2 regions of the Microbacterium sp. LMI1-1-1.1 genome follow, and region 2 is predicted to be linked to the other one. Evidence: predicted binding sites of a transcription regulator. Region 2 holds the regulator's gene; the other holds the start of a gene.
What was found. The regulator HrcA, encoded in region 2, represses chaperone genes, less so after heat shock. The targets are predictions, from matches to a motif close to TTNGCACTCGNNNNNNNCGAGTGCNAA.
Positions count from the first base shown of each region.

Region 1: a site for HrcA is predicted at 5,254-5,280, ahead of groES (co-chaperone GroES). Genes of this name have one in related genera too.

Region 1 is NZ_JBFPNN010000007.1:320,485-328,156, forward strand. It holds gene MRBLMI1_RS07480 (IniB N-terminal domain-containing protein) at 1-229, opposite strand, end outside; gene MRBLMI1_RS07485 (LuxR C-terminal-related transcriptional regulator) at 378-2,927, opposite strand; gene MRBLMI1_RS07490 (Hsp70 family protein) at 2,959-5,016, opposite strand; gene groES (co-chaperone GroES) at 5,360-5,656, shown strand; gene rarD (EamA family transporter RarD) at 5,785-6,726, shown strand; gene MRBLMI1_RS07505 (ABC transporter substrate-binding protein) at 6,910-7,672, shown strand, end outside.
Region 2 is NZ_JBFPNN010000001.1:723,796-731,467, reverse strand. It holds gene MRBLMI1_RS03430 (PhoH family protein) at 1-479, opposite strand, end outside; gene MRBLMI1_RS03425 (HIT domain-containing protein) at 529-876, opposite strand; gene MRBLMI1_RS03420 (16S rRNA (uracil(1498)-N(3))-methyltransferase) at 946-1,680, opposite strand; gene dnaJ (molecular chaperone DnaJ) at 1,683-2,804, opposite strand; gene hrcA (heat-inducible transcriptional repressor HrcA) at 2,856-3,896, opposite strand; gene hemW (radical SAM family heme chaperone HemW) at 4,032-5,249, opposite strand; gene MRBLMI1_RS03400 (DUF1990 family protein) at 5,249-5,893, opposite strand; gene lepA (translation elongation factor 4) at 5,947-7,672, opposite strand, start outside.

The DNA.
Region 1 (7,672 bases), on a different contig from region 2:
CCGGGTTGTCCGACGGCTTCGGCGAGACGTGGACGGGGGCCGCGGGCTGCGGGTTCGGCATGACCGAGGGCTTCTCGGCGATGACCGGGGCCACCGAGCACACGTCGGCGTAGGAGACGTTGTCCAGGCCTCGGGCGGCGAGCGTGCCTTCGGGGTCCTCATCGAACTCCGCGGCCGCATCGGGGTCGCGCAGCAGGCTCAGAATGAACTCGATCAACGCATCTGCCATGGTCGCCAGCGTGACGCTCATTGGTGTCTCCTCACGGTTGTTCTCTTGTTCGACCGTAGGTCGAGGGGGTGGGCGTCCGCGTCGGGGGGAACCCCCATAGCGCGCGACGGGTCATAGGGGGTTGCCGGGATGCCGCCGGCGGTGGCGTTCATCCGAGCTTCCGGGGGCGGTCGGGGTCGGCAGCGCCGCCGCGGGGGTCGCCGTCCAGCTCGCGGCGCAGCCGCGCCATGAGGTCCGAGCGCGAGGTGGCGCCCAGGCGACGGCGGATGCGCGCGATGTGGTGCTCCGCGGTGCGCGGGGAGATGAAGATCGTCATCCCGATCTCGGCGTACGTCTTGCCCTGCAGCACGAGGGCGGCCACCTCGCGCTCGCGCTCGCTGAGGACGCTCTTGTACTCCGTCGTGCGGGGCGTCAGCATCACGGGCCCGGCCTCCGGCGCCTCGGCCGGCGCGGTCGTCTCCGCCCGCTCGCGCGGGTGGAGCTGACGGGCGCACGCGAGGAGACGCGCGATGACGCGACGGTCGGAGGACTTGCTCGCCCCGTGGCTGGCCAGACGCGCGCCGTCCCAGGCGAAGCCCGCCGCGGCGAGACCCGCGGCCGCATCCTCGATCGCGTCGACGTCGACCTCTCCCGTCAGGACCTCCGTCCAGACCCGGCCGGCGTGCGCGAGCCGGGCGGCCAGCGCGGAGTGCTCGGCGGCGGCGCGCAGCGCGCGGGCGTGCACGGTCAGCTCCTCCGGGCTGCCCAGCAGGATGCTCGCCTGCAGCAGGGACCACTGCAGCGGAGCCGCCCACAGCGCCGGCTGACCGAGACCCTCCAGCAGGCGTTCGGCCTGCGCGACCTGCGGGCGCACCGACGCGAACTCGCCGAGGCGGGCGGCCGAGACGGCGAACTCGCCGAGCGGGATGAGGGTGAACAGGTCGATCTGCGCCCGCAGGAGCGAGCCCTGGGCCCGCTGCCAGACCGGGGCCAGCTCGGACGGCTGTCCGTGCCGGCGGGTGAAGCCGAGCTCGACCGCGTCGGCGAGGAAGCGATCGCGGGGGGACAGCGGCCGTCCGCTCGTCGCGACGGTGTGCAGCGCCGCCTCCGCCTCCGCCGGGTGCTCCAGCTGCACGGCGACCCAGGCGCGCCACAGCAGAAGCCGGGGTCGTGCCCACGCGCCGCCCTGCTCGCCGGCGATCGCGGCGTCGAGCGCCGTCTGCGCGACGACCGGCTCTCCCCGGTGCAGGGCCACCAGCGCCGCCAGGACGGCGGGCAGCTCCGGCAGCGGGGCGTCGCTGCCGGACGCGGTGTACATCTCGCTCGCGCGCACCAGGTCCGAGACGCCCGCGTGGGCGTCGGCCCCGAGAGAGGCCCGCAGGCCGCGGGACAGCAGCTCGAGCGAGACGCCGTGGGCGGTCGGGATGGAGCGGGCCGGGGCCGAGGTCGGCTCCGCGGCGGGGTCGGGGTGGCCGGCGGCCGTGGCCGCGACGAGCCACTTCGCGCGGCTCTCGGGCGTACGCGGCTGACCGCCGCGATAGACCTGTGAGCCGAGGTCGAGATCGCCGCGCATAGCCCAGACGGCGGCCGCCATGTCGAGCGCCTCCTCGTCGGGGGCCTCGTCGGCGCCCCGGAGCAGCACGTCGACGAAGGCGCCGGCCGCGTCGATGTCGCCGAGCGCCCAGGCGGCGCGGGCGCGTCGCAGCGCCAGCACGTCGGCGTCCGCACCCGCGGTCTCCGCGGCGCGGTACAGCTCCGCCGCCTTGGCGGGGTCCCGCGACAGCTCGCGGTCGCCGTCGACGAGCAGGGCGGATGCCACCCGGGCATCCGTCGCGCCGCCGAGAAGCGCCTGCACGGAGGCGGCATCCTGGACGAGTCGTGCGGAATAGAGCTCGAGCAGGCGCTCGGCCGTGAGGTGGGCGCGCACGGCGTCGCGCACGACGGGGACCGTGCGGCCGCCGCGCTGCAGCAGACCGGCGTCGTATCCGGCCGCGCAGGCGGGGCCGGAGGCGTTCTCGAGGGCCCCGCGCTCGTCCAGGCAGAGGGCCTCGACCTGTCGGCGCACGGACGCGTCGAGGGAGTCGATGCGGTGCGAGACGAGGTCGAAGAGCGAGCGCGAGATCTCCTCGTGGTCGCAGCGCCCGTCGCACGCGACGTCGCCGTGCAGCACCAGCGCCTCGGCGGTCAGCCAGGCCAGGCCGCCCGTCATTTCGAGCATCGCGTCGATGCACGCGCGGGAGGCGGGCGTCGGCGTGCCGCCGACGAACGTCGCCACGTCGGACGCGGACACGTGACCCAGCAGCACCGGCGGCTGGTGACGTTCGACGTCCTCGAGGAGGGCTCGCAGCACCGGGGACTCCGGGTCGGGGCGGGTGCTGAGGAGGACGGTGGCCGTCCCCTCGCGCAGACGCGCGGAGAGAGCGGTGAGCAGCGCGTCGTCGAGGAGATGGGCGTCGTCCACGACGATCACGCCGCCGGGGGCGGCATCCATCTCCGCCCCGGCGACGAGCGCGGTCGGAGCGGCGCCGGACGCGCGGAGCGCGGCGAACAGGTGACGGAGAACCCGGGACTTGCCCGCGCCGGCCGTCCCGACCACCGCGAGGGGCGCGGGGTCGGCGGCGTCGACGTAGGCGGTGATCAGAGTGCGGGCGACGCGCGGCAGCAGGACGCCGCCGAGGTCCGGAATGGCAGGGTCGGACGACGTGGTCGAGATCGACATCGAGGTGCTTCCTCGTTACGGGCGGCGCGACTCAGCCGACGGGCTCGGTGGAGCCCGGGTCCGGCGTCGAGGTCTCGGCCGGCGGCTGCGTCGTCTCGGCCGGGGGCTCCGGCTGCGGCTCCTCGGTGACCGGCGGCTGCGTCTCGGCCGGGGTCGTCGGGGGCGGGTCCGACGGCGAGGGGGACGTCGTGCCCGGGTCCGACGGCGAGGGCGACGTGGTCCCGGGATCCGACGGCGACGGCGACGTGGTGCCGGGGTCGCTGGGGGAGGGGGAGGTCGTCCCGGGGGCGGTGGGGCCCGTCTCGGTGTCCGTCGGCGTCGTCGGCGAGGAGCTGTTGCCGGTGGTCGGCGCCGTGGAGCTGCCGCCCTGACCACCCGTGCTGCCGCCGCCCTGCTGGCCGCCGCCACCGCCGCCGCCGCCGTTGCCGCCGCCGGACGCGGGGGCCGGCGCCGCCTGGTTGACCGGTGCGACCGGCGAGGCGCTGCTGCGCTTCTCGTTCGTCTTGGGGGCCTGACGCTGCTGCGCGCGGGCGCGCGGGTTGCTGGCGCCGGAAGACCGCTCGGGGGCGGCCTCCTGCTGCGGGGCGGCCGGCTCCTGCGCCGCGACGGGCTGGGTCTCGGGGGCGGCGATGTTCTCGGGCGTCTCGGAGGGCTCGCCGAAGGGCAGGAACTTGCTGTCCTCGCGGTCCTCGGCCAGGGGCTGCGACGTCATCTCCGCGTCGGAGCGGGCCAGGATGCCGGCGCCGAGTGCGGGGACGCTCACGAACCCGACCCCGACGGCCAGGGCAGTGACCCCGGCCGCGACGTAGGCCGTCGCCGGGACGCGACGGAACCAGGGAGCGCGCTTCTCCGCCCGCGTCGGGCGGAAGCCGGCCGCGGCGATCGGGTCGTCGTCGTCCTCCGCGTCCTCGTCGACCTCGTCGTCCGTCACCGCGGCAAGGGGACCGCGGGCGTCGTCGGCGGCCACCCGGGCCGCGCCGAGGGCGATGATCGCCTTGGGGTCGGCGTCCACCGCGATCGGGCGGTCGAACCGCTCCGACAGCAGCTGGGCCACGCGCGGGATCCGCGACGTGCCGCCGGTGAGGAGGATGGCATCCAGGTCCTCGGCGGTCAGCCCGGACTGCTCGAGCGCCGTCTCCAGGACCTCGATCGTGCGCTCGATCTCGGGCTCGATCATGTCCTCGAACTCGGCGCGCGTGAGCCGCACCGCGCCGTGACCGTCACCGACGAGCACGGGGACGACGGCCTCGCCGTCGAACGACAGCGACTCCTTGGCCTCGACGCACTCGCGGCGCAGGGAGGCCAGCGCCATCCGCAGCCCGGGGTCGGTGGCGGCGGCGGCCATCGTCGCCGCGGGGAGTCCGGCCGTGCGGACGGTGTGCCGCAGCACGATGTCGTCGAAGTCCGCTCCGCCGAGGTCGGAGATGCCGACGGGCGCGCCGACGAAGTCCACGTGACCGTCGCGCGATTTCTGGAGGATGACGGTGTCGAAGGTGCCGCCGCCGAAGTCGTAGACGGCGAGAGCGCGGCCGCTCTCGAGCGGGTGGGTGGACTCGTAGTGCCGTGCGGCGGCCTCGGGCTCGGTGATGACGTGCACGTCGTTCCAGCCGAGGCGGCCGATCGAGTCCTGCACGAGGCGCGTGCGGTACTCGCCCCACGTCACGGGGACGGAGACGGCGATCCCGGCGGGGTGCTGTCCCTCGCGCTCGACCGCGGTGCCGATGACCCAGCCCACGACGAGGGCGTAGAGGTCCTGCGGCGAGAAGCGGCGGTCGGCGGCGACGATCGGGACGTCGTCACCGATGCGGCGTTTGAACTCGCGCACCAGCCGCTCGGGCTGGGCCGTTCCCCGGCGTTCCGCGGCGTCTCCGAAGAGCAGCCCGCTGTCCGAGACGAAGACGGTCGTCGGTGTGCTGTCGGCGTTCCGCCCCAGCGGAAGCGGTGTCGCCACCAGCGTTCCGTCCGGCGCAGAGCGCGCGGTCGCCGCGGCCGTCCTGCTCGTCCCCACATCGATCGCCAAGTAGTACGGCGTTCCCATTGATATGACCCCCAGCAGGGTGCGCAGGAACGCCGAAGCGACCCTGCTCATCCCCAAGTTTCCGCCCTCGTCACCGAACGCGGTTTGCTTTCGTCGCTTCATGCCCCTTACGCAGCGACGCCCTTGCGAGCAGTGTGTCACAGGGGGGCCGGGGATGAAAGGGCAGGTGAAAGACGATGACCGCGGGTTGCGGAACTACGCGGGATCGTGCGGTTTTCCGCAAACCGGGGATCCGAACGGCCCTCGGATGGGGTATAAGCCCTGCACCCCGGCCCCGGCGACCCCGGACTGGCACTCGCGTTGCATGAGTGCCAGCGCTTCTCTACACTCGGATTAGCACTCTCCCCGCGTGAGTGCTGACAAGTCTTCTGTAACGAGAAAGAAGAGGTAGACCGTGTCGGTTTCCATCAAGCCGCTCGAGGACCGCATCGTCATCAAGCAGGTCGAGGCTGAGCAGACCACCGCGAGTGGTCTCGTCATCCCCGACACCGCCAAGGAGAAGCCGCAGGAGGGCGAGGTCGTCGCCGTCGGCCCCGGCCGCATCGACGACAACGGCAACCGCGTCCCCCTCGACGTCGCCGTCGGCGACCGCGTGCTCTACAGCAAGTACGGCGGCACCGAGGTCAAGTTCGGCGCCGACGAGTACCTGGTGCTCTCGGCCCGCGACGTCCTCGCGGTGGTCGTGCGCTGACCTTCGCGTTCTCGAGAGGACCCTGGATGCCATGGCATCCGGGGTCCTCTTCGTTTCGGCCGGAATGCGACGTCCCCTGGCCGTCCGACGGCGCCCGCGCCGACAGGGGCGGGTCCTAGGCTGGTCGAATGACCTCCCCTGCTCCCGCTCCTGCCGGCGGGGCGTTCCGCGGGGGACTGTACGCCCTCGGCGCCTACCTCCTCTGGGGCGTCCTCCCGCTCTACTTCCTGCAGCTGCGGCCGACGGGCCCGTGGGAGGTCGTGGCGTGGCGGATCGTGCTGGCGTTCGCCTTCTGCCTCCTGCTGCTCACGGTCCTGCGCAGCTGGCGACCGTTCCTGGCGATCGTGCGGCAGCCGCGCCTCATGGCGCTGACCGCCCTCGCCGGGGTCCTCATCTACGTCAACTGGCAGACGTATCTCATCGGCACGCTGACCGGGCACGTGATCGAGACGAGCCTCGGGTACTTCATCAACCCGATCGTGACGGTCCTGCTGGGCGTCCTGGTCCTGCGTGAACGGCTGCGGCTGCTGCCCTGGATCGCGATCGGCATCGCCGTGCTCGCCGTCGTCGTCATCGTGGTCGGCTACGGCGCCTTCCCGTGGATCGCCGTGACCCTGGCGCTGTCGTTCGGGGTCTACGGGCTGGTCAAGAAGCAGATCGGACCGGCGGTGGATGCCGTCAGCGGACTCACCCTCGAGTCGTTCTGGCTCCTCCCCGTCGCGGTGGTGCAGCTCATCGCCGTCAGCGCGACGACCGGCCTCACGCTCGGCACCGCGGGTCCCGTCCACACCCTCCTGCTGCTCGCGGCCGGAGCGGTCACCGCCGTCCCCCTGCTGCTCTTCGCCTCGGGTGCGCGCCGCGCCCCTCTGACGGTGATCGGCCTGCTGCAGTTCGTCGCACCGATCCTGCAGTTCATCATCGGCGTGTGGGTGCTGCACGAGCCGATGACCGCCGAGCGCTGGATCGGGTTCGGTCTGGTCTGGGTCGCGCTGGTGCTCCTCAGTGCGGACTCGGTGGCCGCAGCACGCAGGAACCGGCGGGTTCCGACCGAGGTGTCCGAGCCCGTCTGAGGGGGAGGCATCCGGTCTCACCGGGCGATCCGTGGGGTGAAGCGGCGGTCGTTATGCGGCCGTGACCGGGGTGACTCACATCGTTAACGAACGGCAACACGGCGAAAACCTGGGGGCCGTTAGGTTTAGGTCACCAGGCGGCGTCCCGACGCTGCCGAACGTTCATCCACAGCAAGGAGCACTATGAGCGTCTTCACGCGCACGCGCGCGAGCAAGGTCTACGGCGGTATCGCCGTGATCGGTGCCAGCGCGCTCTTCCTCGCCGCGTGCAGCGGTGGCGGCGGCAGCGACGCAGCCCCCTCCGCCTCGACCGGCGGGGGAGCCGTGTCCGAGTCCGACGGGACCTTCCACGTCGGCACGATCCTGCCCGCCACGGGTAACCTCGCCTTCCTCGGCCCGCCCGAGGTCGCAGGTGTCAAGCTCGCGGTGCAGGACATCGAGGCCGCTGGCGACGCGTTCCCCTTCACCGTCGAGCTCACCGAGCGCGACTCCGGTGACACCACCACCGACATCGCGACCCAGTCGGCGAGCGAGCTCGTCGACGCCGGCGCGGACGTCGTCATCGGTGCGGCGTCCTCGGGCGTCTCGTTCACGTTCGTCGACCAGCTGGTCGACGCGGGCGTGGTCCAGATCTCGCCGGCGAACACCTCGCCCGACTTCACCGACTACGCCGACGACGGCTACTACTGGCGCACCGCCCCCTCGGACGTCCTCCAGGGTCGCGTGCTCGGTAACCTCATGACCGGTGACGGTGCGGCGAACGTCGGCATCATCTACATCAACGACCCCTACGGCATCGGCCTCAAGGACAACGCGACGACGGCCATCGAGGCCGCCGGTGGCGAGGTCTCGGTCGCGGTCCCCTACAACCCGGGTGACACCGTCTTCACGTCGCAGGTCGACGAGCTGCTCGCGGCTCAGCCCGACGCCATCGCGGTGATCGCGT
Region 2 (7,672 bases):
CCGAGCCGCTCCCCCGCCTCGACCGCCGGACGCGTCAGGATGATGCGGCTGACCTCTTTGCGCTGCAGCGCCTGCACGGCCTTCGCCATGGCGAGGTAGGTCTTGCCGGTACCGGCCGGGCCGATGCCGAACACGATCGTGCTCTCCTCGATGGCATCCACGTACGCTTTCTGCCCGAGCGTCTTGGGGCGGATGACCTTGCCGCGCGACGACAGGATCGCCTCGCCGAGCACCTCGGAGGGACGCGGTCCGCCGTCGTTGCGCAGGATGCGGCTGGAGCTCGACACGTCGGACGGGTCCAGGCCCTGGCCGTTGCGCGTCATCGTCATCAGCTCGTCGACGAGGGACTTCGCCGCGGCGACCGCGTCCGCCTCTCCGGAGAGCGTGATCTCGTTGCCGCGCACGTGCACGTCGACACCGGGGTGCTCCTTCTCGACGACGCGCAGGAGTCGGTCCTGCGGTCCGAGGAGTTGCACCATCGCGACGCCGTCGGCGTAGATGCGCTCGACGACGGGTCCTTCGGAGGAGTCAGCCACCCAGGCTCTTTTCGTTCAGGCCGCCCGCGAGGACGTGGGCGTGCACGTGGAAGACCGTCTGACCGGCACCGGCGCCGGTGTTGAAGACGAGTCGGAAGTCGCCGTCCGCGTGTTCGGCGGCGACGGAGTTGGCCAGACCGATGATCTCGGTCAGCAGGTCGGGGTCGCCCGCGGCGAGCTCCACGACGTTGCGGTACTGCTCGGTCTTGGGGATGACCAGCAGGTGCACGGGCGCCTGCGGGGCGATGTCACGGATGGCGAAGGCGTTCTCGGTCTCGGCGACGATCTCGGCCGGGATCTCGCCGCGCAGGATTCTCGTGAAGATCGACGGCTCGGTCATGGCATCCAGTCTATCGACGGGGTCCGACGCCCAGGGCGGGACGGGCGCGGGCGCCTCCGAGGGGAACCATCACCACCGGCCGGACGCGGCGGAGAGCACTGAGATCGCCGCCGCTCCCGCGGTGGAGGTCCGCAGCACGGTGTCGCCGAGACGGACGAGACGGGCGCCGGCATCGGCCAGCGCGGCGAGCTCCTCCGGGGCGATCCCGCCCTCGGGGCCGACGACGAGCACGACGTCGCGTCCGTCGGAGGGCTCCGCGGCGACGGCGGACAGGCGATCGGATGCCAACGGCTCGAGCACCAGGACCTGGGACGTGCCCGCCCGCGCGACGAGGTCGGCCGTACGGGCGACGCCCTCAACCGGGGGGATCCAGGCGCGGTGGGCCTGCTTCGCCGCCTCGCGGACGATCGTCCGCCAGCGGGCGAGGCCCTTCTCGGCCTTGGCGTCCCACCGGGACACGCTGCGCGCGGCCTGCCACGGCACGATGGCGTCCACGCCCAGCTCGGTCGCGGCCTGCACGGCGAGCTCGTCGCGGTCGCCCTTGGCCAGCGCCTGCACGAGCACGATGCGCGGCGCTGAGGCCGGCACCTCGGTGCGGCCGGTCACACGCACGTCGACCTGCTTCGGCGTGGCCGCCGTGACGACTCCCTCGAGCCACACGCCGCGGCCGTCGCCGAGGGTCACCGCCTCGTCGACGCGGACGCGCCGGACCGCGGCGGCGTGGTGCGCCTCCGCGCCCGTGAGGGCGATGTCGTCGCCCGGTCGCGCCGCGGCGGCGTCGTCGGTGACGAAGTGCAGCGCCATGCTCAGTGCCGGAAGCGGTCGCGGAACTTCGAGAACATGCCCTGCTGGTGCTCGGCCAGGCGCGGCTTCGGGGCCTTGGTGCGCTTGGCGAACTCCTCGATGAGGGCGCGCTCCTTGTGATCGAGACGCGTGGGCGTCACCACGTGCACGCCGACCTTGAGGTCGCCGCGCTGGGAGCCGCGCAGCGGGGTGATGCCGCGTCCCTTGATGGTCAGGACGTCGCCGGACTGCACGCCGGCGCGCACCTCTAGGTCGACGGAGCCGTCCAGCGACTCGATCGACGTGGTCGTGCCGAGGATCGCGTCGGGCATCGAGACCTCGAGCGTGGCGACGAGGTCGTCGCCCTCGCGGCTGAAGGCGTCGTGGGCGGCCACGGTGATCTCGATGTAGAGGTCGCCGTTCGGGCCGCCGGCGGGGCCGACCTCGCCGGAGCCCGGGAGCTGAAGGCGCAGGCCTGACTCGACACCGGCGGGGATGTCGACCGACACCGTGCGGCGGGCGCGGACCCGGCCCTGCCCCTGGCACGTGCCGCAGGGGTAGGGGATCGTCGTGCCGTGACCGTGGCACACGGTGCAGGGCTGGCTGGTGACGACGTTGCCGAGCAGGCTCCGCACGGTGCGCTGCACGTGGCCGCTGCCATGGCAGATGTCGCAGGTGACCTCGCTGGTGCCGGGCTGGGTGCACGAGCCCTGGCAGGTCTCGCACAGCACGGCCGTGTCGACCTCGAGGTCGCGATGGACGCCGAACACGACGTCGCCGAGGTCGAGGGTGACGCGCACGAGCGCGTCCTGGCCGCGCTCCCGGCGGGACCGGGGACGCGCGCCGCGCCCGCCGCCGCCCTGGGCGCCGCCGAAGAACGTCTCGAAGATGTCGCTGAAGCCGCCGAACCCGGCCGCTCCCCCACCGCCGAACGGGCTTTGATCGCCGCCCATGTCGTAGCGGCGGCGCTGGTCGGGGTCGCTCAGCACGTCGTAGGCATGGGTGACGAGCTTGAAGCGCTCGGACGCGTCCTCGCCGGGGTTCACGTCGGGGTGCAGCTCGCGTGCCAGACGGCGGTACGCGCGCTTGATGTCGTCGGGGCTGGCGTCGCGCGCGACGCCGAGGACCTCGTAATGGTCAGCCACAGTCGCCTTCCTGTCCGCGGGTGCGGGTGTCGTCGTCGGTCGGGATGCTCGTCAGCGCGCGCTGTCGTCGTCTTCGAGCAACCGGGTGAGATAGTGCGCGACGGCGCGGACCGCCGCGAGGTTGGAGGAGTAGTCCATCCGGGTCGGGCCGAGCAGGCCCACCCGGGCGCCGCCCGCGGCGCCGTCGTAGCGGCTCGCGAGGACGGAGGCCTCGACGAGGCCGAAGGGCTCGTTCTCGCGGCCGATGCTGGCCGAGAGGCCCTGGTCGTCCGCGACCATCTCGCTCATGAGGCGCAGCAGCGTCACCTGCTCCTCGATGGCCTCCAGCAGCGGGTAGATGCTGCCGCGGAAGTCCTGCTCGCGCTTGGCGAGGGTGGCCGCACCGGCCATGACGAGCCGGTCCTGTCGGAAGCCCTCGAGCTCCTCGGCGACGACCCGGAGCACGGCGTCGACGATCTGGTCGAGCGGCATGCCCGCCCGGGTCGGCTCGGCGAGGTGTGCGGCGACCCGCTGCACGGCCGTTCCGACACTGTGCCCGACGAGCAGGGCGCCGATGCGGGAGCGCAGCTGGATGACGTCGTTCTCGTCGGGCTCGTGCCCCACGAGCGCGATGCGCTGCGAGACCCGGCCGGTGTCGGTGACGATGATGACGAGCACCCGCGGTCCGCCCAGGGCGACGAGCTCGACGTGGCTGACGTTGGCCCGGGCGAACGACGGGTACTGCACGATCGCGACCTGGCCGGTCAACTGGGTGAGCGCCCGGACCGTGCGCGCGAGCAGGTCGTCGAGGTCGCCGGCGCCGTCGAGGAACGAGGTGATGGCGCTGCGCTGCGCGCCCGAGAGCGGGCGGAGCTCGGCGAGGTGGTCGACGAACACCCGGTAGCCCTTGTCCGTCGGCACGCGTCCCGACGAGGTGTGCGGGGCGGCGATGAGCTCCTCGTCCTCGAGCAGGGCCATGTCGTTGCGGATGGTGGCCGCCGAGACGCCGAACGCGTGCCGTTCGACGATCGCCTTGCTGCCGACCGGCTCGCGCGTGTCGACGTAGTCCTGCACGATCGCACGGAGCACCTGCAGGCCGCGTTCAGATACCACGCTCCGCTCCTTCCTGCTGGCACTCCGCTGACGGGAGTGCCAATTCTAATCGATGCCCCCGCCCCGGCGCCTCGGACGCGCGCAGACGCGGCGACGTGTCCCATTCCGCGCGCCTGGCGTGGGAGCGCGACCGGCTCAGACCGTCAGCGCGCGGACGACGGCATCGGCCAGCAGGCGACCGCGCCGGGTGAGCACGATCCGCCCCCGCACGGCGTCGCCGCCCTCGATGAGCCCGTCCGCGATGAGGGCGGCGACGGCGCGGCGGCCCTCCCCCTGCACCTCCGAGACGGCGAGACCCTCGCGGATGCGGCTGCGCAGCAGCACCGACTCCAGGCGCCGGGCCTCCTCGTCGGGCCGCTCGCGCGCGGCGGCCGGTGACTCCCCCGCCGCGAGCCGCTGGGCGTAGGCGGCGGGGTGCTTGACGTTCCACCAGCGCAGACCGCCGACGTGGCTGTGCGCGCCGGGACCGAAGCCCCACCAGTCCGTCCCGCGCCAGTAGGCGAGGTTGTGGCGTGAGCGGTGATCGACCCCGCGCGACCAGTTCGAGACCTCGTACCAGTCGTATCCGGCCGCGGCGAGGAGGTCGTCGGCCAGCTCGTACATGTCGGCCTGGAGGTCGTCGTCCGGCATCGGCACGAGCCCCGAGCGGATCTGGCGGGCCAGTTTGGTGCCGTCCTCGATGATGAGGGCGTACGCGGAGATGTGGTCGGGCTGCAGCGCCACCGCCGTCTCCAGCGAGGCGCGCCAGTCCTCCAGCGACTCCCCCGGTGCGCCGTAGATGAGGTCGAGCGACACGTCGAGCCCGGCGCCGCGCGCGGCGGCCACCGCGGTCGCGACGTTGGCGGGGTCGTGGGTGCGGTCGAGCACCGCCAGGACGTGCGGACGGGCGGACTGCATCCCGATCGACACGCGCGTCACCCCGGCGGCGGCCAGCGTGGCGGCCACCGCGTCGTCCAGCGTGTCCGGGTTCGCCTCCACGGTGACCTCGGCCCCCTCGACGACCCCGAACTCCGCCCGCACCGCGTCCAGCATGCGCGCGAGGTCGCCCGGGGGCAGGAGCGTGGGCGTGCCGCCCCCGAAGAAGACGGTGGATGCCATGCGTCTCGGGCCCGCGGCATCCATCACCCGTCCCGCGAGGCGAACCTCGTGCGCGAGCGTGTCGGCGAACTCGTTCTGACGGGCGCCGCGGAGCTCTCCGGAGGTGTAGGTGTTGAAGTCGCAGTAGCCGCAGCGGACGCGGCAGAACGGCACGTGCAGGTAGACGCCGAAGTCCGTCGAGGGATCGGCCGTGACGTCGGCCGGCAGCAGGCCGTCGGCCGGGGCCGGGTCGCCGAGCGGGAGGGGTCCGCCCATCAGGACGCGTACAGCGGCGAGATCGCCCGCAGGTAGCGCGTGAACAGCGCGCGGCGGCGTCGGCGTACCCGGCTCTTGAACAGGCGGTAGGTGGGGGCCGTGGGGCGGTCGAACGCGCGGACGATGAACCAGACCTCGTCGTTGTCGCGCCACTCCAGGACGAACAGCTCCTCGCCGCTGACGAGCGAGTGCCCGACCGTGCCGAGGATGTACCCGACGCGGCGGGGCTCCTCGATCACCGAGATGACCCTCAGCTCGGCGTCGGCCCGGTGGCCGTCGACCCGGCCGTGCAGGCGGACGCCCGCGCCGGCGCTCACGAACGGCGTGCCGTCCGCGTCGAAGCGCTGGTCGGCGTCGAGGCGGCTGGGAGCGACGGGTGCGCCCTCGGCGTCGAACGCGACGCCGGTGTAGCCGGGGCCGCCCGCCGGGCGCACGTCGCTGATGCGGAGGTCGCCGCCGCGGAGCGGACCCCAGGCCAGCAGCTGCTCGCTCGCGGCGGTGAAGCGCTCCTCGCCGCTGCCGATCCGCCAGGCGTCCTCGGCGGGGAGGGACTTCTCGGGCGGGTACTGCATGAGGTCGTGCGCCTGAGTGGCGCCGACCGCCGCGTAGTCGACGGTGTCGTCGGTGAAGCTCTGCCGGCGCATGGTTCCAGGGTACGTGTCGGGGCTGGGGGGAGGGTGGAGGGGCGGAGCCGGGGCTACTTCTTGCCGTCGACGTCGCCGGAGAGCGCGGCGATGAACGCCTCCTGGGGCACCTCGACGCGGCCGACCATCTTCATGCGCTTCTTGCCCTCCTTCTGCTTCTCGAGGAGCTTGCGCTTGCGGGTGATGTCACCGCCGTAGCACTTGGCGAGGACGTCCTTGCGGATGGCACGGATGTTCTCGCGCGCGATGATCCGCGCGCCGATGGCGGCCTGGATCGGCACCTCGAACTGCTGGCGCGGGATGAGCTTGCGCAGCCGCTCGGTCATCATCGTGCCGTAGCTGTACGCCTTCTCGCGGTGGACGATGGAGCTGAAGGCATCCACCTTCTCGCCCTGCAGGAGGATGTCGACCTTGACGAGGTCCGCGGTCTGCGAGCCGGCGGGCTCGTAGTCGAGGCTCGCGTAGCCCTGGGTGCGGCTCTTGAGGTGGTCGAAGAAGTCGAACACGATCTCGCCGAGGGGCATGTGATAGCGCAGCTCGACGCGGTCCTCGCTGAGGTACTCCATGCCGAGGAGGGTGCCGCGACGGGTCTGGCAGAGCTCCATCACGGTTCCGACGTAGTCCTTCGGAAGCAGGATGCCGACCTTGACGATCGGCTCCGACACCGAGGCGACGCGCCCGTCGGGGTACTCGCTGGGGTTCGTGACCGACACGGTCTCGCCGGTGTCGGTGGTGACCTCGTACGTCACCGACGGCGCGGTGGTGATGAGGTCGAGGCCGAACTCGCGGGAGAGGCGCTCGGTGATGATCTCGAGGTGGAGGAGGCCCAGGAAGCCGCAGCGGAAGCCGAAGCCGAGGGCGACGGAGGTCTCCGGCTCGTACTGCAGCGACGCGTCCGACAGCTTGAGCTTGTCGAGCGCCTCGCGGAGCTCCGCGTAGTCGCTGCCGTCGATCGGGTAGATACCCGAGAAGACCATGGGCTTCGGGTCCGTGTAGCCGGCCAGGGCCTCGGTGGCGGGCTTGCGGTGCGTCGTGATGGTGTCGCCGACCTTGGACTGGCGGACGTCCTTCACGCCGGTGATGAGGTAGCCGACCTCGCCGACGCCGAGCCCCTTGGTGGGCACCGGCTCGGGGCTGGACACGCCGATCTCGAGGGCCTCGTGCGTCGCGCCGGTCGACATCATCTGAATGCGCTCGCGCGGTTGCAGCGAGCCGTCGATCATGCGGACGTAGGTGACGACACCGCGGTAGGCGTCGTAAACGGAGTCGAAGATCATCGCGCGCGCCGGGGCGTCGGCCTGGCCGACCGGGGCGGGGATCTTCTCGACGATGAGGTCCAGCAGCTCCTCGACGCCCATTCCCGTCTTGCCGCTGACGCGCAGCACGTCCGCGGGGTCGCCGCCGATGAGGCCGGCGAGCTCTGCCGCGTACTTCTCGGGGTCGGCCGCGGGCAGGTCGATCTTGTTGAGGACCGGGATGATCGTCAGATCGTTCTCGAGCGCGAGGTAGAGGTTGGCGAGCGTCTGCGCCTCGATGCCCTGCGCGGCGTCGACGAGGAGGATCGCACCCTCGCACGCGGCGAGCGAGCGGCTGACCTCGTACGTGAAGTCGACGTGCCCGGGGGTGTCGATCATGTTCAGCGCGAAGGTGCCGTCGCTCGTGGCCCACGGCATCCGGACGGCCTGCGACTTGATGGTGATGCCGCGCTCGCGCTCGATGTCCATGCGGTCGAGGTACTGCGCCCGCATGTCGCGGTCGCTGACGACGCCGGTGATCTGC